DNA from 3 places in the Kurthia sp. FSL E2-0154 genome. Region 1 is predicted to be linked to each of the others. Evidence: riboswitches for the same ligand, from Rfam matches in the RefSeq annotation. Region 1 holds a riboswitch; each other region holds the start of a gene.
What was found. Region 1 has a riboswitch for cobalamin ahead of metE (5-methyltetrahydropteroyltriglutamate--homocysteine S-methyltransferase). Riboswitches for the same ligand answer to the same signal wherever they lie in the genome.

Region 1 (8,330 bases):
ACGGGAATAATAATGGAAACAATGGGAATAACGGCAATGGAAATCAGAATGATACCAATAACGGAAATACAACTAAACCTGAAAAACCTGCTGAACCAGACCAACCCGAAACAGATGAACCGGCTGCTGAAAATAATCAAGGTAACGGAAATTAATGTCTAGACAAAAGTATTTTCAACATAGCAAATCCCGTATGATTTTTCAAAATCATACGGGATTTGTTCGTTCAGATTAATTTCCGCTTCGAAAAACGAATAGAGGTAGGCAAGAAAAGAACGCAACATCCTGTTGCAAATCTTGCCCCACTACATCACGTAGCGTTCGGGCATGGCTTCAAACTCCTCGTCACTGCGTTCCTGTGGGGTTTTCAGCTCATGCTATTCCCGCAGGAGTCGTTTTCTACGCGTTCAATTGATTTGATCATTCGCATTTGAGACATATTATTTTGTTCTGTCCCAAGCTCTTTAATCGTTCATCTATTTCTTTAAGCGTAAACGTGCACATCGTTTTTTCGTTTCCAGAAATAATTCATCTAATTGACGATAACATGCGTATTGTCCGGGTCTTCTTTTAATAAAAGCTAATCGTTCTCCTGCATTAATCGGCAATATTTCGTATTCTTCTTTTACATCAAAATGTGTTTGATTCGAAGCTTGTAAAATGAACGTCTCATATAGGTTAATACCTTGTTCCATATAATCTCCTGCCGAACGATCGCGTCGATCATGTGCTTCATGAATCTTTTCGGCTAGTGACTTCCATTCATTGAACCATGTATCCACTTGTTCTTTTTGAATTTTTTCTTGATTGCATTGAATCATTGTTCCACTAACCCCTTTTTAAAACGTTTTTGACCTTCTCGACACACATCAAATAATGGACATGCATGACAACCTGGACGTTGCGATTTACAATGATAACGTCCAAAGAATATAAGCTGATGGTGCGCTTTATTCCAACGTTCAATCGGTGTTTTTTTCATAATTGTTTCTTCGACTTGCAACACACTATCTTTCCAACGACATAAACCAAGTCGTTTGGTTACACGCTCTACATGTGTATCTACAGCCATTGCTGGAACTCCAAACGCAACAGACAATACAACATTCGCTGTTTTTCGTCCAACACCTGGCAATGTCACCAGTTCTTCTCTCTGGTCTGGAATTTCTCCATTATATACCTCTAGTAATCGCTGACATAACTTTTGAATATTTTTAGCCTTTGCACGATATAAACCAATAGAACGGATATCTTGTTCTAGTTCTTCTAGAGGCACAGCTAAATAATCTTCTGGTTTTTTATATTTCTGAAATAATGTTTTCGTCACTTTATTTACTAAAACATCCGTACATTGTGCAGATAATAACGTCGCTATTGTTAATTCAAATGGATTTTCATGCACTAATTCACAATGCGCATCTGGATACATGTCGTCCATTTTATCCAAACATTCAAGCCATTGTTTTTTTGTTAACATCGCTATTCTCTCTCCTCTAACCAATTATAAAACGGCGCTTTTTTCACGACTGGCTGTACATCCTCATCGATTCTAGTCGGTGTTTTAATTGTATGTTCACGATACTCTTTTGCGTGTCGCAAAGCCGCTTTCGTCGTTGTAATATTTTTCTTTTTCCATTCAAAAAGAATACGATCCATATATTTCAAACTTACTTTATCACTTAGTACTGCTTCTTTTAAAGCTTGACGAATTAAATCAGGCGTATGTCCATCTTGATCAATCCACATCGAAATCGTTTCAATCTCAATCGGTGATAATAGACGACCTAGCTCCTGTTCAAACATTTGGAATAACTGCCCTTCCTCCATTTGTTCCTGACTCACTTCGATTTGCTGTTGTGTATTTTGTTCACAATCTAATAGACGCATCCAAAGTGGAAATAAATTTATTTTTTCATATAAAATATGGTCTTGATTTGTCTTTTGTTCGATTTGAATCAAACCTTTTTGTAAAAGCCCTTGTAGACAAAACATAATTTGTTGTTCTTTTACATTCATTCGTTGTGCTAAATCAGTATGTGACGGGAAATCAACACCTTGCTCTATAAAGGAATGAAGTTGTAGTAACAATAATGCTTCTTCGTCTGTTAATGCAAGATTTTTATAATGCTTAAAAAATAATTGTGGTACAGTAACTTGCCCACTTTCAACCCACGCTTGGAGCCTCATTTGTTCATTTTGCATTTGATTGTTGACTCCTCTCTTTTTCAAAAGTTTCAACGTACATTATAACACTGAAGTAAAAAGTATGAACATGAAATTGCATGGTTTGTGTTTTTATTTCATATAAAAAAGTGACGAGGTTTAATCCTCATCACTTCTCATCTATCTTGCTTCTTTTAAACGAGCTTGCACTGCTTCCACTTTTGGCATACCGCCTTGTGCACCAAATTTTTCAACAGATAAAGAAGCTGCAATATTCGCGAATTTTACCGCTTCTGTGATTCCTACACCTGTAGTTAGAGCATAAGCAAAAGCACCATTGAATGTATCCCCCGCACCTGTTGTATCCTTTGGTACTGTTTTAAAACCTTTCACAATAACATGTTTTTCACCATCATAATAACGTGCACCATTCGCTCCTAGTGTCACAATTAGACCGTTTGGATAACGTTCAAGTGCATTTTCTACATCGTCTTTAAAGATATCTGCACACTCTGTTTCATTTGGCGTGAAGTATGCGACACGGTCCATCCACTCTTCTTTAAAATTCTCAGCTGGCGCTGGATTTAACAGTACTTTTACACCCAATTCTTGGCACACATCAAGTGCGTATTCTACCGTTTCTTGAGGGATTTCTAATTGCATAATGACTAACTCACTTTTAGCAATTTGCTCACGCGCTGCATCGATTGACTCCTTTGTAACATCATGGTTTGCACCAGGTACTACAATAATTCGATTGTCCTGTTCGAATAAAATAATATTGGCAATTCCTGTAGCAGTCGATGTTGTCTCTACAAACTGGTCTTGCACGCCTTCTACTTTTAATAAATTTCGTAACACTTGTCCGAAAGCATCGTTACCTAGTGCGCCTACCATATGTACGTGCGCACCTAATCGAGCTGCTGCCACCGCTTGATTTGCTCCTTTACCTCCTGGAACGGTATGAAAGCTCTCCCCTAAAACGGTTTCTCCTTGTTTCGGAAATAGATTTGTTTCTACAACAACATCCATATTAATACTACCAATGACTGTAATCATAATTTTACTCTCCTTTAGTTGAATTTCTTTTTATTAAAATAAGTACTATAAGTTGGTGACGTTCTAGAATATCCTCATTTTGCATTTGCTTCCATAAACAGCGCACAGCCCGTTGCCCGTTTTGTGCAATTTGTTGAGCAATCGTTGTAATTGTTGGTGTTGTCCATTCCGTCATGCGAATACCATCATAGCCAATCAACTGAATTTTTTCTGGAATACGTAAATTCATTTGTTGAATCGCTTTTAACGCGCTAACTGCTATCACATCGCTACTTGAAAAGATTGCTTTATATGTTCGATTTTGTAGTTTTTCGAACACAGAATTTTTTACCACTTCCACTTTATACGTACTGATTACTTCGTCTGTTTGTAATGTTTGTGCGCAAGAATAAAATCCTGCTATTCGTTCATTTCCGATATTACAAAGAATCATTAACAATTCATATTGGTAGCATTGTTCTTCGATTGCTTTTGCTAATTCTGAAAAAAGGATTCGTAATATCTGGAACAAGCAAAACAACCAGTTGGCTTTTCTTCGTCGCAAGTGAACGTGCTATTTCATTAGGGCGATAATGTAGTAACTCAATTGCCGTATGAATGGATTTCTTCGCTTCTTCACTTACATGCCCATTTTTATTTAGATAACGTGAAACAAGAGTTGAAGACACACCCGCTTCCTTTGCCATATTTCGAATTGTCGGTATCTTTTCATTTCCCTTGAAACTTATATGGTATCGGTTCCGCATAAATATAACGACTTCTTATCATCATGTCAAACACATATTTTTATATAAAAAGAGGGACTACGCCAATGCGCAATCCCTCTTTTTAAAGATTCTCTACCTGCTAATACCACAAGATACAATAGGAAAAAATCAATAGAAGCTATAAATGTTTGGTAAAACGAATTAACGTGCTGACATACCGCCATCAACGATGAATTCTGAACCAGTTGAGTAGCTTGATTCTTCAGAAGCTAAGTAAAGAACTAAGTTAGAAACTTCTTCTGATTCAGCAACGCGACCAAGTGGAATATGTTTAGCAAATGCTTCAACAGCAGCTTTTGTATCTTCTTGAACAACCATTGGAGTAGCGATTACGCCTGGGTGTACAGAGTTTACGCGGATGTTTTTAGGAGCTAACTCAAGAGCTGCTGCTTTTGTAATACCACGTACAGCAAATTTAGTATCGGTGTAACCTACAGCGCCACCAACTAAACCGTTAAGTGAAGAAATGTTTACGATTGTACCTTGACCAGCTTTTTCCATTGAAGAAACAACTGATTTGATACCTAAGAATACAGAAACTTGGTTGATTTCAACGATTTTACGGTAATCTTCTACTGAAGTATCAGTGATTGATTTAGCCATCGTAATACCAGCATTGTTTACTAGTACGTTTACTGGACCGAACGCTTCTTCAGCTTTCGCTACAACATTTTTCCAATCTTCTTCGTTTGCAACGTTTTGTTTTACGAAAATAGCGTTTTCGCCAAGTTCTGCAGCAAGTGCGTTACCTTTTTCTTCATTTAAATCAGTAAGAACGACTTTCGCGCCTTCTTCGATGAATTTTTTTGCGTGTGCAGCTCCCATACCTTGAGCTGAACCTGTAATAATTGCTACTTTACCTTCTAAACGAGCCATTATAAAACTCCTCCTTAAAATCTTTCAGAAATAAACTACACTTGTAAATTAACAAACTTTCATACATAACATCAATAGAAAATCGTTAAATATTTTAATAATAAACTATTTAATTTTAAATTAATTATAACACAACTTATTTACACATAGTTTAATTTAGGTAATTATAAACTTTCTGTTAAATGGAAATAATGGCATAATGACATTATGAAAGGAATGATTTGATGTCTTCTTCACAAGATCGTAGAATTTTACGCACACAGAAAAAACTAAAAGCTGCACTCATCCATCTTTTAAAAGAAGGACATGATTTACGTTCACTTTCAGTAATGGAAGTTGCACAACAAGCTACGTGTAATCGTGTCACATTCTACTCCCACTATAAAGATGTAGATGATCTTCTTTGTACAATCTTTGATGACTATCTTACAGAACTACTCACTTATTTTAGAGAAAGTTATCAAGCGCTTGGTAAAATTTCAGCTACAGATGAACGACTCCATTTAGCTATTTTTGAATATATTTATCAAAATCAATTCATTTTCTCTCTCATTATTAAAGGAGAAATACTACCTGGTTCTCAAAATCGTTTTTGTGATAGTCTCGTACAACTAACAGGTAAAGAGATTGCACTAAAAGATGACTTACCAATTGAAGTACCTGCGCTTAGTTACTATTCAACATATGCAAGTCTTGGCTTTTTTATTTATTGGATGAATCAAGATGTCAAAGAGAAACCGGAAGTCATGGCAAAAAACTAACCTATTTGCAAAGCAAGGTGTTTCAAGAAGCTGAAGTTTTATAAAAGTATGATTGAACTACATCTCTAATTTTTAGATATGTCTAAAAATTAGGATGTAGTTTTTAAATGACTAAATATTCATCAGAAGAAAAGAAGATGAGACAAAACATTTCACTTTTCTCTTTTAGAGTTCTCAACGAAAAATCGGAAACTCACCATAGCGCGATTCCAATTTTTCATGCTCATATAAGATGATATTTTCACAGTTATGTACCATCCTATTCAAACTGAAGTGCCACCTGAAAATCATACAGAATTCTTCTTTTTTTCCGTTACATTAAGTCAGTAGCATATGGATATAAATTCAAACTTCTAATAACTACTTTCCTGTAAAATTTTCAGCTCAAGCTATTTTTGCTGAAGGTGGTTTTCTACACGTTCATATTGATTTACTTCTTCGTGTTTGATATACAGTACTTTTTTATTTCCTAAGTTCTTTCTAATAATTAAATCTCTCAGATGAAATAGTTATATATGTTTTTCTGAATATTCTTCTTTTTCTTTTTATTCTAATAGTTTTATGTTATAGTAATCTCTAATTACATAACGTGTAAGAAATGGTACTTATGAAAATAAGTTTAAATGGGAAGAGCGATGTAAATTCGCCACTGTCCCGCAACTGTAATTGGGAGTTTTTCAAACAACGCCACTGTTCTTTAATGGGAAGGCTTGAAAAATGTTGAGCATAAGTCAGGAGACCAGCCATCTTCTAGTACACACCAAATGCCTACGTGGAGATAGGTGGTGTTCTGTGCGCATAGACGGGGAAATTATTCCTCTTTTTCAGTATGCATAGGTAACGCTTCAGACTATTTCCTTTAAGAAATAGTCTTTTTATTTTGGTTTATGTAAATTCAAAAGGAGGGTTTTATAATGACAACTGTATCAAGTACAACGATTGGATATCCATATATTGGTGAAAACCGCGAATGGAAAAGAACCGTAGAACAATTTTGGAATCAACAACTTTCAGAAAGTCAATTTGAAAAAGAATTAAAAAATCAACGCATAGCAAATTTACTAAAACAACAAGATAAAGGAATTGAACAAATAACAGTCGGTGACTTTACTTATTATGATCGTATGTTAGATTTAGCTTTTATGTTCCGTCTAATTCCCGAGAGATATCATACATTAGAATCAGAACCTTCATTGAAAACATATTATGCAATGGCACGTGGTTCAGACACAACCATTGCGTGCGAAATGACGAAATGGTTTAATACGAACTATCATTACATCGTTCCAGAATACGAACAACAAAAACTATCATTAGGACACAACTACTTACTTGATTTATTCAATGAAGCAAAATCTGTTTTATCAACAAATCCAAAACCAACATTTATTGGTCCATACTCTTTTATTCAGCTAACAAAAGGCTATTGTGAAAAAACAGTCGCGTCTTTTATTTTGCAACTATTACCACTTTACGAACAAGTAATTCAACAACTTGTAGATGCAGGAGCTGAATGGATTCAACTTGAAGAACCAATGTTCACGCAAGAGTTAGACGAAGAACAACTACAATTAATTGATGTGATCTATCAACAATTAGCTGATCATGTACCAAGTGCGAATTTAATGATTTCCACTTATTTTGAAGCAATTCCACAATATGAAAGAATTGTACAACTACCTGTAGCAGGTATTGGATTGGATTTTGTTCATGGATACAAAGATAATTTACAAGCAATCAAGCAATACAGTTTCCCAGGAAATAAAGTGTTAGCTGCTGGCATTATTAATGGTCGTGATATTTGGGTCAGCTCTTTAAAAGAGGTCACACAAAAAGTTGAAGCTATCTTACAATTAGTTTCGCCAAAAGTATTGTGGCTACAACCTTCTTGTAATTTACAACATTCACCTGTCACAACTGCTGCTGAAAAAGCATTACCAACTGTCTTATATAATGCACTTGCATTTGCAGATGAAAAATTAGATGAATTGCGTCATATCACTTATTATATTCGTAATCAATCTTTTGAAACCCCATCTATAATAAAAGAAAATTTAATGGTTATTGAAAAACTAGCTACCGATGTATCTCGGAATAACTCGACTGTTGCACAAGAAATCAAACAACTTAACAAGAAAGATTTTAATCGTTCACAGCTTTTCGAAGAACGTATTATTACACAAAAAAATAGATTACGCTTACCTGATTTTCCAACAACAACTATTGGAAGCTTTCCACAATCAGAAAAAATCAAAAAAATACGTTCGCAATGGCGTAAAAAAGAAATTTCAACAGAGCTTTATGAAACTCAATTACGTGCAGAAACAAATCGCTGGATTAAAATTCAAGAAGATTTAGATTTAGATGTATTAGTTCATGGTGAATTTGAACGAACAGATATGGTGGAATATTTCGGAGAAAAACTAGCTGGGTTTGCATTTACTAAAAAAGCTTGGGTTGTATCTTACGGTTCGCGTTGTGTAAAACCCCCTATTATTTATGGCGATATTGAATGGCTTGAACCGATGACTGTTAAAGAAACAACCGATGCTCAAGAACAAACAGATCGTTTAGTCAAAGGAATGTTAACGGGACCTGTCACCATTTTAAATTGGTCATTTGTACGTGATGACATCGAACGTAGTAAAGTCGCTATCCAAATTGCACTTGCACTTAAAAAAGAGATTCTTGCACTCGAAAAAAG
Region 2 (8,330 bases), 460 kb from region 1:
GGTATAGGAGCTTTTATCGCTAAAATCGGATAGGGCTTCTCTTTTTGCATCTGTTTTAACTTTTGAACAAGCTGCGTATTTGAACTATATGGATAACGTTCTTTTAATAAAGCAAGTAACCCTGTAATATGCGGTGCTGCAAACGACGTACCCGTTACATAACTCACTGTACCAGAACGGTTAATCGCTGGTACATCTTCACCAGGTGCTAAAAAATCAACCCGTCCTTGATGGTTTGAAAAACTACTAATATCTTGATAACGATTAATCGCCCCAACACTGACCACTTCGTTATAACTTGCTGGATAACGAACCTTTTCATAGTAACCATCATTGCCTGTAGAAGCGATCATTAAGATACCTGCCTTATTTGCCTTTTGAATGACTTGGTGAAGTGCTGCTAAATCATTCGGAAGTCCAGAAGATAAATTAATGAAATCGATTTGATGATTAATCGACCACTGAATCGCACGTACAATATCAAAAGCAGAGCCTCTTTTTGTGCCATCTGCATATTTTAAAGCATATATTTGAACATCGGGTGCAATCCCTTGCGAAAATCGATTAAGTAGGTGCGGCTTAGCAGCAATAATCGACGTAACGAGTGTACCATGTCCTAAACCGTTATGACCGCGGTCAATCGTATCCGCTTCATTCACAGTCGTATTCGGATCGTCTGGTGCAAATACGAGTTGTTGCTTAATGGCGTGTTGCAAACTCGGTATTGTCGCTACACCGGTATCAATAACAGCTACTTTTATATTTTTCCCTGTATAAAGTGATGCAGGTGTGACAGGAATACGTAGAAGTGATAAATTCCACGTTGGTTTCGTCGGTTCATTTAATAATGTGACAGCTGTATTTTTTTCAATCGTACTATCTGGGAAAGCTTGGTGAAAAGTACGCTGTTCAGCTACTGTAAGGTCCGTTAAGATGAGTTGTAAATCTGGCAATATCTCAGCATTTTTCGGTAACTGCTGCTTCATATCATGTACATCTTGATGTGGTGTAGAGATGATGACTTCTTCTGCGGAAGCACTTATGAAAGATGTTGCAATGAGACCTAGACAACAACTTGCCGCCAATAATAACCTTTTCATACCAAACCCTCCTTTAAAGTGTTGTTACTCCATTATATGAAAAATGAAGTCTTGTATTCAATAGTTGTTCTGAAAATTGAAAAAGAGCAGCGATTACTACGCTACTCTTTCAAATTAAGTCGTCTGCATGACCCCGTATTTAATTTTTAGCCGCTCTAGCTTGTCACCAATTGGTTTTGTAAGTAACCACAGGAAGATGACATTCGAAATCATATACGTAATAGTAAATGGAATCGCTGTGATGATTTTAGAACCGTAGACAATCCAATTAAAGCCGTTACCAAGCGATAAAACCGTCCAAATATCCATGAGCATCGAATACATGATACCTGAGAAAATCCCGTAAAATAGTAATGAGATTTTTGATTCCATCCATTTCGTTTTGCCGAGTAATCCAGCAATGTAGCCGAGAATACCGAGCGTGAACATTTGGAAAGGTGTCCACGGACCTTGACCGAATAAGATATTCGACGTAACAGCAGATACAGCACCCGTTAGAAAACCAGCTTCTGGACCAAGTTTAAAGCCTGTAATCGCCACAAGCGCTGTCATCGGTTTAAATGCTGGGATAAAGGCGAATGCTGCACGTCCTGCCACCGTAATTGCCGACATCACTGCGATAATTAATACTTCTCTCGCATCGGGTTTTCGTCTTTCAAATGATAAAAAGAAAGGAATACAAGCAAATACCATGACAAACATGGAGATTAAATTGTATTTTCCATCTTCTAATAAAGTCGCTCCAATTAAAATCCCAATGGGAATAATCACAAAAAAGATAATGAGTGAAATCACCTTTTTAGACATGTGTCATCACCTCTTGTTGAGATTGGCAACGTGCAATTAACTGCTCTGTCGTTACAACATCTTCAAATAATTGACGACACATACGATTTGTCGCTGTTGTATAGAAGTGATTGCCACTGTAAAAGGCAGCTGGTGTTCCTTTTGCGACGATTTCACCGTCAAAGAACATCGCACAAGACGTTGCATGTTCCGCCGAGAATTCGACATCATGCGTCACCATTAAAATTGATGTCCCTTGACTTTGTAAGTCATGTAGAATACGAGCTAATACTTGTTTAGATTCACCGTCTAGCCCCTTCGTTGGCTCATCTAGTACTAAGATTTTTGGATTTTTAAGTAGTACTTTTCCAAGTGCGACTTTTTGCTGCTCACCACCGCTTAAATCATATGGATGTTGAGCAAGTAGATGGCGAATTTGAAGTAAGTCAATTACGCGATCAATAGCTGCTTGATCTTTTGACATCATGGCGAGTTCAAGTTGCACTTCTTTTTCGACAAGCAATGTTGTTGGATCTTGTGGTAGCATCGAAATCATACCTTGATACAATTCTTTTTTCGCATATTTTTTAAGCAGTTTATTAAAAATCGTTACTTTTCCTCGATGTGGCTTTAGTAGCCCTGTAATTAAGCCGAGTGTTGTGGATTTACCCGTCCCGTTTCCACCAACAATACTTAGAAATTCACCTTGATGGAGCTGGAAATTCAATCCTCGAATTAAATCTTCTGCATGACGGTCATAGCGAAACCATAAATCTTGCACATCTAGTACGACTTCTCCAGAAGGCTCTGCTTCTTGAATTTGCTTATGGTCTTTTTCGTAATGCTTTTCAAGCCATGTGCGTCCGTCACGAATCGTTAAAGGTGTTTCATCTGATTGCTTAAGTGCATGATGTACACGAAGTGGCGTTGGCAAACCTAGTAACATCGGATGATGTGCATCAACATGACGTAAACGTGTCGCCGCTTTAATCGGTGTATCATTTGCAATAATTTCACCTGCATCTAAAATAATGACACGATCTGCAATCGGATATACTTCCTCTAATCGGTGTTCAACAAGCACAATCGTTAAACCGAGTTCTTTATTGAGCTTTTGAAGTGTTGCGATAAATTCACTCGCTGCAATCGGGTCGAGTTGTGATGTAGGTTCATCTAGAATCAGTAGTTGTGGTTGCATCACCATAATACTCGCTAAATTGAGCAGCTGTTTTTGACCACCTGATAAGTCTGTTGTATTTTTTCGGAACCATGTTTGAATACCGAAGAAGCTTGCCATTTCAGCAACGCGACGACGGATTGTCATGGAATCGTAACCGAGATTTTCAAGACCAAAACTTAATTCATGCCATACTTTATCCGTTACAATTTGTAGTTCAGGTTTTTGAAGTACATAACCAATTTGACTGGCTGCTTCACGCTGAGGCAAGTCTTGTAAAGCGACACCATTGAAATGAATCGTTCCAGACGTTTGACCATGTGGCGTTAATTCACGTTTTAAATGCTTTAATAATGTACTCTTACCACATCCTGATGTTCCGCATAATACGACGAATTCACCTGCTTCAATTTCAAGAGAGATGTCTTTTAAAGTTGGTTTTGTTGCAAGTGGATAACTAAACATTAATTGATTGATTTCAATGAGCGCCATTTGAATGCCTCCAGTACTTCAATAAAAATAGGTAGTGACACGAGTATACCATAACTAATGGTCATGAAAATCATCGGACCATTCCAAACGATTGGTGAGAACGTTGGATAGTAGTAGAATTCATTCCAACCGAAATAGCTACATAGTAATTGAATGATAAATAAAATAAAAATACCGCTGAGTGCAAATCCATCTAATCGATCAAAGCGAAATAATGAAAAAGTTGAGCGCCCCTTTAATCCGTAGCCGCGTGCTTTCATCGAATCGGCTGTTTCAATTGCACTTTCTAAAGCCCAAGAGATAAGGATGGATAAAATACGAGTTCCAGCTTTAATACGATGCCAAACCGAACCTGAACTAGGGTCCATGCCAATCGCACGCTGCGCATACATAATCTTCTTAATTTGATGACCAAATAAAGGAACGAGGCGCATCGTTAATGAGATCAGTAATGCCACAGCAGGGGATATTTTCGTAAATAAATATAAAAATTTATCAGATGTCATGACCGCATTAAATGCACTAAACCAAAAGATAATGGCGATTAACATGACAGAAGCAGCAAATCCATAAACAATAGCTTCGACTGTAATCGGTTGTTCATTGATATAGAGAATCGCTGTTTCGCCTTCATGAATGAGTAAAGGGTTTAAAATAGCTGCTACCAACATGAATGGAAGCAGCCATTTAATCGATTTCAAAAAACTTTTCTTTAATAAAAGAAAGCTTGTGACAGTTGCACCCGTAAAACTAATTATAAGCAGAATAGGATGCATATAAAACATTGTTAAACCAATAACAGCGAAAAAGTAACTGAAAATAACGAGCGGGTGAAAATCATGAAGTGATTTCATCTAACTACCACCCTAAGTCCGTTCCACCATTAGTTGTATATTGCAACTCAATGCGGTCACCATCTTCAAGTTGATAATTACCTACGCCAACAGGTGCTTTTACACCGTTAACTGTATACATCCAGCCACTTAATGAACCTGCTTGTTTTTCGTTTATATGATTAATCCCGATAATATAAATACCGTACATTGGATTTTTTTCGTAATTAATATAAATACCGTATTTTGAACGTAGTTTTGAAATGGCATCCCAAGCTGTATCGCCTTCTTTAATTTCAATTTTTGCGTTATTTAGTAGTACGCCACTTGCTGGTACATATTGTTCACTTTGTAGGTTTTTCGGTAATAGCTCATAATGATCAGGATTTAGTAATGTACGCATGCCAATTGTAATCGTTGCATACTCTTTTTTCACTGGTTTTTCTATAGGTTTTTCAGGTGTTGACGGTTTTGGTGTCGATGGCTTCGGTGTAGAAGTCGTTGCCTCCGGTTTTTTCGTTACCGTCGTTTCTTTTTTCGCTTCGTCTTTTTTGACTGGTTTTTCTTTTTTTGTTGGTTGTTCTTTAGAGGTCTTATTAGATGTTATTATTTCCTTTTTTGCCTCTGTTTTTTGTGTTTGAGATGGTGTCGATGTTGGTTTCTCTACTGTAGAAATGGACGAATTCGTTGACGTTGTCGTGTCGTTTTCAGATGTAGTAGCCACTTCTTTCGTTACAGAACCTTTATCATCTTGCGCCGTTTCTTTTGTTTTTTCTTTTACTTTTTTCTGTTCTTCGTCATTTAGAACAACGACTTTTTTCGCTTCTTCCTCTTGCTCATTTTCATATTGCTGTGCGGTTTGCACTTTACAGCCTGTTAAAAGTAAGGTTGCAGATAGCGCAAATAGTATAATTTTACTTTTCATGTTGTCCCTCCTTTTAAGATAGCAATAGGGCTGTTCCAAGATTTACATCTTAGAGCAACCCTTATTCGCTATGTGTAAATCTTATTTGCTTTTTACTGCAACTGTAACGGATTTACTTGTGTAATTTGATTTTTTCGCATACACTTTTACTTTTGTTTTTTCTTTTAATGTTGGCACTTTAATTGAGAAAGAACCTGTTTTTGTGCTGGCAGTTGCTTTATATGTTTTGTTTCCAATTTTCGCATATACTGTTGCACCTTTTGTTGTTGATCCGGTTACTTTTTTAGCGCCTTTTACAAGTTTACTTACTTTTGGTGTTGCAGGTGTTAAACGATCAGCCACTTTTTGTGTAATGGCTTTGCTCTTATTACTAGCTAAGTCGGTTACATAGAATTTCACTGTCGCATTCGCCTTGAACGCAGTTTTTACTGGATATGAGAATTTACCTTTTGCATCTGCTTGAACTGCTGCTAATTTTTTCGAACCATTATAGATTGTAACCGTTGCATATGGTTCTGTCGTACCTGAAATTGTTTTTGTTGTGTTCGCCACTTTTGTAACACTTAATGATTTTGGTGCAGTTGTATCATACTTTAAAGAAGAAGCTTTTGCATCTGTTAAATCAAAGAATGTATTTTTATCTGATGCATAGCGATCATACGCAACAAGACCTAAAATTGCACTTGTTGTTGCAAATAGTTGTGGACTTTTTTGATCTGGTGTTATTTTAAAACCACCTGTTGTTGCATCAAAGTTTAATAACATATTTGACACAGCCCATTGACCATTTTTAATAAATGAACGTGCTGTTTTTGGATTAATGCCATTCTCTGTTAGAGCGATGACCACTTGTGCTTGTGAATCGACACTATTACCGCCCCATGGACTGTAACCTGCAACATCTGTTAATTGACTTGACATATAATCTAAACCTTTACGAATTGACGCTTTAACGGCTGGGTCTGAATCATAGTTCGCAAGAGCACTTAACACCATAGCAGTCATGTCGACACTCACGCCGTTTTCAACGTCTTCAGCCCATGAGAAGCCGCCATTTTCAAATTGTGTGCTTACTAAATAATCAACCATAGATTTACGTGAGAAGTCAGCGTATTTTGTACCTGCTGGGAAGCTATAATCTTTCGCTTCTAAAGCACGTAATACATATAAATAATCTGTGATGTATAAACTTTTCGCTGCTTTACCTGCTACTAATTTATCACCTAATAAGTTAATTAAGTTATAACCCGCCACATTTTTCGGATCTTTACCGATGGCAGTAATCGCTAAAATTATTTTTGATAATGCGCCTGGCGAGCTATTAAATTGACCTTTTTGCTTCTTTAATTCACGTTCAACATCTTTATAGAATGTTGTGTAGTAATCTTTACTTACAGCGTAATTTGAACGCGCAAAATTAAGTACTGCATCTGAACTTTGGTAAGTTGGTGTTGATACATCTGGTAATGAATAATAATAGTTCGATGTTGCTTTTAATGTATTCGCTACATCAACTTTTTTAACTGTTGGTACTTTTGCTTCTGCTTGTAAAGCCGTTGCTGGTACAGCTGAAACGACTAAAGCTGCTGATAATGTTGCTGGAATCACCCATTTTGATTTAAACATAAAAATAACCCCCAAATGGTTTTGATTTGGAGGATTAGCTAACACGAAAAGCTCACGTTCCGAAGACATGAAGAATTATGTAACAACAATTATACATACGTGCGTCTAATCCACCCCTCGAAGATTGAAACGAATGATGAAAGCAGGTCTCCTGGCTCTATGATCATATTACTTTGACAACTTCCCGTATAAACACAGTGTTTGTATGTCATTTCATCCCATATTACAGTAGCGGGGCTGCATCGGATTTTCACCGTTTTCCCTATTATCTAGCCTAAAACTAGTACTCTCACCTGAAAGAATATTCAATTATCTTAATAGAAAGTATTCCATACTCTATAAAAAAAGTAAATAACTTTTCGTAAAAGAAGGTCTTAGGACATACAAAAACCTCTACTTTACACATTAAGTGGAAAATAGAGGTTTAATACCTAGCTAATCTCTTGAATTGTGGCGTCTCTCTTATACTCATTAAATGCATACAATTGCTCCTCTGTTAATTGTTTGACATATAAATGGTAATTCATCGACTCCAACCCATAGTTTTCGCAAGCTTGACAATACGTCTGATAACCTTCCATAAAGTGTTCCATTAAACATCTCTCCTTTTGTTATATAACAGTTTTACTTGTTGTATTTAATATATAACAGAAGAAAAGAGGTGTCAACTAATTTTCTGAAAATTCAACAAAATATTTAGTTTACATAATAATATTATTTTTAAAACAAAAAAACACCTTGAGATGACAAGGTGTTCCACGACAAATGAGTCTGTATAGTTTAAGGCGAATGAGCCATTATTAATTCGGTGTAATCGCAAATGAGCGTACGGGAAAACCGGATGCTTTTTCAGGTTTAGCCACGATATTAAAGATAACTGCCCCCTTTGCCGGAAGTTGATCTAAATTCGTTAAAAGTTCGACTTGATACGTATCTTGTTCTAAAACGAAATACTCTGCGGCTAATGAGCCATGTTTTCGATATTCTTCACTCGAATCTGTATCAAATGTTTCATGACCAATCGCTTTAATGCCTCGTTCTTTGAATAAAAAAGATAATACTTCGACAGACCAACCTGGCACATGAGCCACGCCTGCTTCATCAATATTATTAAAGGTATCATGGTCGGGCCAGCGCTTCGACCAGTCTGTGCGTAATGCGACAAATGAGTCGGCTTCAATGATGCCATTTTGATCCTCAAATGAGAGGATGTCTTCAATCGTTACCGTGTGACCTGGATTCTTTTGTACTTGAGCTGTAATATCTACAACAATAAGTGGCAGTACTAATTCCTGAAGATGAAGTTCCTCAATATAGCGTGTATCTCGTACAAAGTGTATCGGTGCATCAAGATGTGTTCCATACTGACCTGCAAAAGAAAATTGTTGTGC
Region 3 (8,330 bases), 160 kb from region 1:
TTTTTTCTTCTTCTTTTCCATTAGTCTTGGCGATCAGCTAAAATCGAGATTGCATTTAGTGCCGCAACGGTTACCGTACTACCGCCTTTACGACCTAAATTCGTAATAAAAGGCACTTCTGTCACTTTCGATAATTCCTCTTTTGATTCAGCTGCTGACACGAAACCAACCGGCATACCAATGATTAAATCGGGCTTTGCAATTCCTTCACGAATGAGGCGAATTAGTTCAAGTAGTGCAGTTGGTGCGTTCCCAATTGCATAAATACCACCTTCATGTAAGCGCGCTGCTTTTTGCATCGAAATAATCGCACGCGTCGTATTATGTTCCTTCGCCATTTTCGATACATCTTCGTCTGCAATATGACAATACAAGTCGCCACCATGTTTTTGGAATCGTTTACGACCTGAGCCACTTTGAATCATCTGTACATCCGCAATGACAGGACGCCCAGCACGAATCGATTCAATGCCTGCACGAATCGCATCTGGATGAATAATGACACTTTTTCCTAATTCAAAATCGGCTGATGCATGCACGATACGACGAATGATTGACCACTCATCTTCTGAATAGTCATGTGGACCATATTCTTCTAAAATCGTTTCAAAACTATATTCATAAATACGGTTCGGCTCTACTGTTAACGGTGTGAAATCCGTATTAAAGTTGTCTGTATTAATAAATAATTCTTTTTCCTGTTGCTCATTTGTCATGATCAAATGCCTCCTATAAATTGCTCAATATCATCAAAGTTACGGAACATATTCGGATAATCGATTTTCGGACGTGCAATCAAAATCACTTCAATTCCAAGTGCTAAAGCTGTCGTGATTTTCTCATCAACCGAACCAACCTTCCCGCTCTCTTTTGTAACCATCAATGTCGTATCGTATTGTTTATATAACGCCGTATTTAGCTCTGCTGTAAATGGTCCTTGCATCGCAATAATTTGCTTTTGCGGTAAACCAAGTGCTTCGCATTTTTCCATATTGTCAATACGCGGTAACATGCGTGCGATTAATGTAATGCCTTCTTCACCAAGTAAATGCTTCGTGAAAATTTGTAGCGTCTTACTCCCCGTCAGCAACATCACATTCCCTTTACGCTTTTTCGCTTCAAGCGCTGCTTCTTCATATGTTTCAACAACTGTAATTAAGTCGTTTTCATAATCTTCAGACATCCGTTCGTAGCGACAATACGGGACACCTGCTAACTGTGCCGCTTGTTGTGCATTTTTTGATGCTTCTTCTGCATAGGGATGACTTGCATCGACAATGATTTGATCACCGCGTGCTGTCACTTTTTCAGCCATTTCTTCTGCTGTTAAGCGCCCCACATGTGTCGCAATTCCCTCTGCTTGCAAACTCGCAGCCGCTGAATCTGTCACTACTGTTGCTAAAACATCGTGATGGTTATTCAGTCGAACAGCTAGCGCACGCGCATCACTCGTTCCTGCTAGAAAAAACATTATTGATGCACTTCCTTATGGTCGTGCGCATGGTCATGACTGTGGTCATGATCGTGATGATGGTGGTGATGCCCATGATCATGGTCGTGATGGTGATGATGGTCGACAAATTCAGATGCATTAATACGATATGTACATGTATCGCAGTTCATTTTCACATCGCCAGCTAATGCTTCTTCAATACGCTCAATCACCACTTTTTCAAGTAATGAATGGTAGCCAAAGTATTCGCATAATGTAATATCCATATCGTATTCCGTATCATAGCGCGCTTTCCAATCCGTCATACGCTCCATTAAGATACCTGTAAATAAGAAGTACGGTAGCATATATACTTTTTTCGCACCTAATTTTTCACAACGCATAATCCCCTCATCCACTGTTGGATAGGTCACACCCATAAACGCAGGCTCCACATTACGCACACCAATTTGCTCTGATAATAAGCGCGCGATTTTATAAACATCACTATTTGAATCTAAGTCACTACCGCCGCGTGCTACTAATAAGACCGTCGTATCTTCATCTTGTTCGTCTTTTACAAAACCACTCTCTGCTAAACGGTACTCTAAAATATCAATTAAACTTGGGTGAATGCCTAATGGACGACCATATGTAATCGATACATGCGGATACAATTCTTTCGCCTCATCAATCGCCATTGGAATATGAATTTTTGAATGCCCTGCTTGTAAAAGCATAATTGGAATGGTAATAATTTTTTGTGCGCCGCGCTCGACACACGCCTTCATTCCCTGTGCAATATTTGGACTTTCAAATTCTAAAAAACATGTTTCCACTAATAATTGTTCTGGTAATTGCGCTTCAATACGCTTTGCAAATTGACGTACTTCTTCATTTCCTGCTGGTAGACGACTACCATGACCGACGATTAATACTGCTGTTTTCATCTTCAACACTCCTAATCCCCACAAGGTGCAGGGGCAATTTTGATTTTTGGTGTGAGATCTTGATAAATAAAGTTTCCAATCTTCTTCACACGTTTAAAATATTTGAATAAGCGCTCATTCGGATGCGCATTTGCTTTATATTCTTGAATAATTGATTCTACAAGAGGTACTAATTGTTCTTTGTCTAGTCCTTCAACTACAGGTTGACCTGGGTGCGCCGTACGTCCGACAGGTTTTGCGCCGATAAAGACATCGAATGCACCTTTTCGGTAAACAATTCCGATATCATCCATCACTGCTTTATAACAAGCCATTCCGCAGCCATTAAAACCAATATTTAATGTTTTCGGTAGGCTCATTCCACCAAATGCCTCTTGCAAAGCATCGGCATATGGAATCGCATCGGCTTTTTCACCATCACAGAAATCACATGCCTTCATTTTCACAACATCGCCAACCGGTGCGATTATGAGACCGACTTCTCGTAAACGATCGGTAATACGTTCAGGTGATGTGGTTGGAATACGAAGAATAAATTCATGGTCTGGCGTATATTCCATCGAACCTTTTTCACCCACTACTTCGGCTAACACAAGCATTTGCTGTGGTGTAATCTTCTTATTCGCTACGCCTGGGCTGACCGCAAACTCGAAAATTGCCTCCATCTTCTGGTGAACATATTGTTTCGGTTCAACAACGGTTCCACCAAGATAGCCAAGCGCTTCCTCTGCAAGTGCTAGAGTATCTACTTCAGGCTTTTTCGGCTCCACTGTAGCAATCGCTTGCGGCGCGTATGACTTTCCTGTTTCCTGATCCATCGCCCATGGTTCTGCTTCTTTTTTCAAACGCTGATGCGGCTTTAACGGTTGTTTTTCTTCACCAAGTGTATATTTACGCTGATAACCACGCGGTGTAATCATCTTCCCGTCATACATGAATGTCGACGAATTCCCGATAACAACAGTCGTCAACATCCCAATATCGTGTTCCAACATATCTTGTAATGTCGTCATCTGAATTTGTTGTGTCTCACGATAAGCACTTTTCACTAGACCTACAGGCGTATCTGGATGACGATACATCAGTAAAATGCGCTGCGCTTCCGCAATTTGACGTGTACGGCGACCACTTTTTGGATTGTAAAACGCAATAACGAAGTCTGCCATCGCAGCTGCTTCAATTCGTTTTGCAATTAAATCCCATGGTGTTAAATGGTCACTCAAACTAATCGTACAAGCATCATGCATGACGGGTGCGCCTAGTAGTGATGCACATGAATTAATAGCTGAAATCCCTGGTACAATCTCAATCGGTACACCTGTTTTCTCCGTCCAACCTTGTTCAATTAACACTTCGTACACAAGCCCTGCCATACCATACACACCTGCATCGCCACTTGAAATTACGGCAACGGACTTACCTGCCTCTGCTTGTCTTACTGCTTCTTGCGCACGCGACACTTCTTCTGTCATCCCTGTACTAATTACGGCTGTCGCTGTAATTAAATCTTGAATCAAATCGACATAAGTTTTATAACCGATGACAACGTCACATGATTTTAATACCTCTACTGCACGATTCGTAATATGCTGAAAGTCTCCAGGACCGAAGCCAACGACATACAATTTTCCTTGTTGTGTCATTAAACTTCCTCCTTCACTTTTGAAATCCCCTTAATCGCTGGTGTATCTTCATTACGAACGAACGTGCCATTTTCAAATGTAATACGCGGTACAACCGTTTTTTGCTCGCCTGCAAGTTGCGCTACAAAACGTGTCGCTTCTTCTTCCGACGTAATGCTATACCAATCGCCTTTTGGATAGTGCACAACGACACATGCATCTTTACAACGTCCATTACAACGTGTACGTGATGTATGAATCTGCTCATCCAAGTTACGCGCTGTAATTTCCGCACGAATTTTTTGTGTAATTTCTTCTCCCTCTTTACGCATGCAGCTACTACCATTACAAATTAATACGTGTGATTGCACACCATTCAAATTCCAAGTTGTCATCTCTAACATCCCCCTCGTATGTATCCGAACGATCCGCTTTTGCGCAAACAAAAAACCTCTATTCTAGGCGAATAGAGGTTGAACATCCTAAAAATTGGCATAGCGAAATAAGCGTAGCCCAACTACTAGTTTGTCCAAATCTCTTCCCACCGAAAAGTTTGTCCGATTTTAGAAGCAGGTTTCCTGACTCAAGTGTATCCGAACGCAGTCCCTTCTCAGCAATTCGCCAATGGATCTGACTGTTTCGACACTTATACAGTAGCGGGGGCTGTAATGGCATCTCACCATTTTCCCTTTTAACCTAAAAAATAATAGGCACTCCTAAAATACAATCGTTATATGTAATTTCAAAATCTTGGTTATAATCATAACCATAATTTGTCTAACTTTCAAGACACTTTTCTGAAAATTCATTTTGATAAAATATTATTAAAGTTTATTCACCTTGAAAAAACACTGAAATCTCTGCATTTATCCAGAATTTTCACTTAAAAAATTTTTGTTAAAAAAAATACGTATTGTCAAAATTTAGCGTTTTATGATAAGCTTTTTTAGAAATATCAAATAATTTTAACGATTCGATGGTGTAAGTTTTTGATGAACTTACTTAAAAGGGAAATCGGTGTAAATCCGATGCTGTCCCGCAACTGTGAAGCGGAGTGTATGAACGATATGCCACTGTTCAATGAACGGGAAGGTGTTCATACATGATGAGGCGAAGCCAGGAGACCTGCCACCGAAGATTGATTTCACCCTACGAGGATAGGCGTATGAAAGACAGCTTTTTTTGCTATGTCTTTTTTAACCTATTCTATATTATAGAATAGGTTTTTTTGTGCACATTCTCAAAGAAAAAGGAGGACGTTTGAACGTGTTGAAGAAATTATTAAAGCTAGTTTATTTTTTACCCATTCTCTTAATCGTGCCAAATCGTGCGAATGCGATGCACATTATGGAAGGCTTTTTACCGATTGAGTGGGCGATTTTTTGGTGGGCGATCTCCCTACCATTCATCATTATGGGGATTCGTTCGATTCGAAAAACTGTAAAAGAACATCCTGAAACGAAGATGATGCTTGGATTATCTGGGGCTTTCGCTTTCGTCTTATCCGCGTTAAAAATTCCATCTGTTACAGGTAGTTGTTCACATCCAACAGGTGTCGGCTTAGGTACTGTATTATTCGGACCACTGGCGATGAGTGTTGTCGGTTCAATCGTGTTACTATTCCAAGCACTACTACTTGCACATGGCGGACTTACAACACTTGGCGCGAATGCCTTCTCAATGGCAGTTGCTGGTCCAATTATCGCATGGTATGTATTCAAAGGCGCTCAAAAAGCAGGTTGGTCATTCTCCGTTGCTGTCTTTTTAGCCGCAATGCTTGGTGATCTCGGTACATATACAATTACATCATTCCAATTAGCACTTGCCTTCCCTTCTGAAGCGGGTGGCATGCTTGCTTCATTCGCAAAATTCGCAAGTATTTTCTCATTCACACAAATTCCACTTGCGATTAGTGAAGGTTTATTAACGGTCATTGTTATGAACTTCTTACGAAAATACAATGTTGCAGAGTTGCGTATGTTAAATATTTTCACGAAGAAAAAGGAGGCAGCTGAATAATGAAAAAGAATCTATTCTTCCTTTTCATCGTCATCGCCCTTGCCATCTTCCCTTTATTTATTCAAAAGGGTGCTGAATTTGGCGGTGCGGATGGTGAAGCAGAAGCAGCCATTACTGAAATCGACAAAAGCTATGAACCATGGTTCTCGAGCATTTGGGAACCACCAAGTGGCGAAATCGAAAGTTTATTATTTGCACTACAAGCGGCAATTGGTGCAGGTTTTATCGGCTACTTCTTCGGTTTAATGCGTGGTCGTACGAAAAAAGAAAAGGTTTCGCATGATTCCAATTGATCAATATGCTTATACGAATCGTTTAAGCAACGTACATCCTTTAGAGAAGATGGTATTGGCACTGAGTTTTTTGCTATTCGCTGTCATCACAAAGGATGTACTTATTTCACTCATTACGTTTTTCGTAATGAGTACTTTTATTTTATTTGCCGCTAAAATACCATTATCACTCTATTGTAAATTACTTCTTTTGCCGGGTTTCTTTTTGCTGACAAGTATTTTTTCGATTCTTATTTCATTTACAACGGCCACACTTCCCCCTCACTATTGGAGTATGTCATTTGGAAGTGTTCAACTTTTTATCGGAAAAGCGAGTGTCGATACAGCGTTTCACCTTTTTTTCTCGGTGCTCGCAAGTATTAGTTGTCTTTATTTTATTGCGCTCACAACGCCGATTAGTGCCATCACATATGCGATGCGTCAATTAAAAATACCGATTATTTTTATTGAACTATGTGAACTCACATATCGCTTTATTTTTGTCTTTTTACAAAGTATGCAGGCCATTTATGAAGCCCAGCAATCCCGTCTTGGTTATCAAAAAAAGCGCCGCTGGTTTCAATCTGTCGGTTATTTAGTGACGGCCATGTTTAAAGATGTTTTTCGACGTTCAAAACAACTTCATGAGGCGATGGCTTCTCGTTGCTACAACGAAGATATTTCAAGCCATTATGTAACGTACCAAACCGAACGCAGAAACTGGCTTGGTATTGGCGTTAGTTTATGCCTACTCGGCGCAGTTTATCTAGGAGGTTTTTATTTATGATTACATTTGACCATGTATCGTACCAATATCCTGACGGTACAATCGCATTACACGACCTATCATTCACGTTACCGCAAGGGAAAAAAATTGCACTACTTGGCAATAATGGTGCGGGAAAATCCACACTATTTAAACATCTGAATGGCTTATTTCAACCAACGACTGGGACAATTTTTATGCATAATATGCCCTATCAATATAACCGAAAAGGACTTCAAGCATTACGTGGACAGGTCGGTATCGTCTTTCAAGATCCAGACGCACAGCTCTTCTCTGGAACGGTTGAACAAGACATCGCATTTGGCCCGACCAACCTCGGCTGGTCTTCTGACAAAATACATGCACAGGTTGAACACGTAATTACGCAACTTGAACTCGAATCATTACGAAAAAAGCCCATTCACTTTTTAAGTTTGGGACAGAAAAAACGCGTGGCGATTGCAGGTGTTCTCGCAATGGAACCCCATATTTTAATTTTAGATGAACCATCTGCAGGACTCGACCGCTACTATGCCACTCAAATTATGAAACATTTAAATGACTTTCATACGGAAGAACGGACGATTATTTTATCGACACACGACGTAGACTTCGCATATGAATGGGCTGACCTCGTACTCGTTATGCAAGACGGACAGATGACGTATATGGGGAATCCTGTCGCCCTCTTTGAAGAACAGGCGATTTTACAAGCAGCACACTTAGAACGCCCGCTACTCTTTGAAGTAGCGAAAGAACTAGGCATTCAGAACCTCGCCGATTACCCGCGTAGTCGTGTACAATTATGGGAGAAGATGAAACGACAAACCACGCTCGTGTAGGAGGTACAGGGAATCCAGATCCAAACATATGTCTATGATGAAGAAAATCAACCACAACTGCTTCATCAAACGCAGCATGTCCGTTTACAGGGTGGCTTTTCAAATGCTGAAGGCTTTCTCACCATTCAAACAGCTACCAAACACCTCTCAACCGAACATGTACCCGATGAATTGCATACACTCTGGCAATATATTGTAGATGGTTTTGCTGAATGTGTAGCACATGGCACAGCAGAAAGATATTTTCCAAATACACCGGTTATGATCAAGATGGAAAAACAACGTGCACGTACGATTCGCTGCACAATCGACGAACAAACAGTGGAAGCAGAAATGAATGTATGGGTGGAGGCGTTATATGAAGCAGGTATCGCTTGGTGCGACTGGCTAAATACACACACGCACAGCGCCATCGCAAGCAATCTCC

Region 2: it holds a riboswitch for cobalamin, as region 1 does, so the genes downstream of both, MHB75_RS05320 (Ig-like domain-containing protein) here and metE (5-methyltetrahydropteroyltriglutamate--homocysteine S-methyltransferase) in region 1, are expected to answer to the same signal.
Region 3: it holds a riboswitch for cobalamin, as region 1 does, so the genes downstream of both, MHB75_RS03750 (energy-coupling factor ABC transporter permease) here and metE (5-methyltetrahydropteroyltriglutamate--homocysteine S-methyltransferase) in region 1, are expected to answer to the same signal.

The regions. Positions count from the first base shown of each region.
Region 1 covers NZ_JBBOPO010000001.1:630,047-638,376, reverse strand. The annotation lists gene MHB75_RS03045 (transglycosylase domain-containing protein) at 1-155, shown strand, start outside; gene MHB75_RS03040 (YpoC family protein) at 477-821, opposite strand; gene nth (endonuclease III) at 818-1,477, opposite strand; gene MHB75_RS03030 (DnaD domain-containing protein) at 1,480-2,202, opposite strand; gene rbsK (ribokinase) at 2,344-3,222, opposite strand; gene MHB75_RS03020 (substrate-binding domain-containing protein) at 3,227-3,733, opposite strand; gene MHB75_RS03015 (LacI family DNA-binding transcriptional regulator) at 3,663-3,908, opposite strand; gene MHB75_RS03010 (glucose 1-dehydrogenase) at 4,131-4,865, opposite strand; gene MHB75_RS03005 (TetR/AcrR family transcriptional regulator) at 5,090-5,626, shown strand; cobalamin riboswitch at 6,209-6,388, shown strand; gene metE (5-methyltetrahydropteroyltriglutamate--homocysteine S-methyltransferase) at 6,541-8,330, shown strand, end outside.
Region 2 covers NZ_JBBOPO010000001.1:1,092,482-1,100,811, forward strand. The annotation lists gene MHB75_RS05295 (S8 family serine peptidase) at 1-1,100, opposite strand, end outside; gene MHB75_RS05300 (ECF transporter S component) at 1,215-1,907, opposite strand; gene MHB75_RS05305 (ABC transporter ATP-binding protein) at 1,900-3,555, opposite strand; gene MHB75_RS05310 (energy-coupling factor transporter transmembrane component T) at 3,528-4,409, opposite strand; gene MHB75_RS05315 (DUF4430 domain-containing protein) at 4,414-5,313, opposite strand; gene MHB75_RS05320 (Ig-like domain-containing protein) at 5,395-6,939, opposite strand; cobalamin riboswitch at 7,064-7,245, opposite strand; gene MHB75_RS05325 (transcriptional regulator) at 7,371-7,532, opposite strand; gene MHB75_RS05330 (cyclase family protein) at 7,740-8,330, opposite strand, start outside.
Region 3 covers NZ_JBBOPO010000001.1:787,400-795,729, reverse strand. The annotation lists gene MHB75_RS03780 (cobalt-precorrin-5B (C(1))-methyltransferase) at 1-21, opposite strand, end outside; gene MHB75_RS03775 (precorrin-8X methylmutase) at 21-716, opposite strand; gene cobK (precorrin-6A reductase) at 719-1,474, opposite strand; gene MHB75_RS03765 (sirohydrochlorin chelatase) at 1,471-2,382, opposite strand; gene cobJ (precorrin-3B C(17)-methyltransferase) at 2,394-4,025, opposite strand; gene MHB75_RS03755 ((2Fe-2S) ferredoxin domain-containing protein) at 4,025-4,399, opposite strand; cobalamin riboswitch at 4,556-4,737, opposite strand; cobalamin riboswitch at 4,965-5,151, shown strand; gene MHB75_RS03750 (energy-coupling factor ABC transporter permease) at 5,343-6,023, shown strand; gene MHB75_RS03745 (energy-coupling factor ABC transporter substrate-binding protein) at 6,023-6,316, shown strand; gene cbiQ (cobalt ECF transporter T component CbiQ) at 6,303-7,082, shown strand; gene MHB75_RS03735 (energy-coupling factor ABC transporter ATP-binding protein) at 7,079-7,903, shown strand; gene MHB75_RS03730 (hypothetical protein) at 8,075-8,330, shown strand, end outside.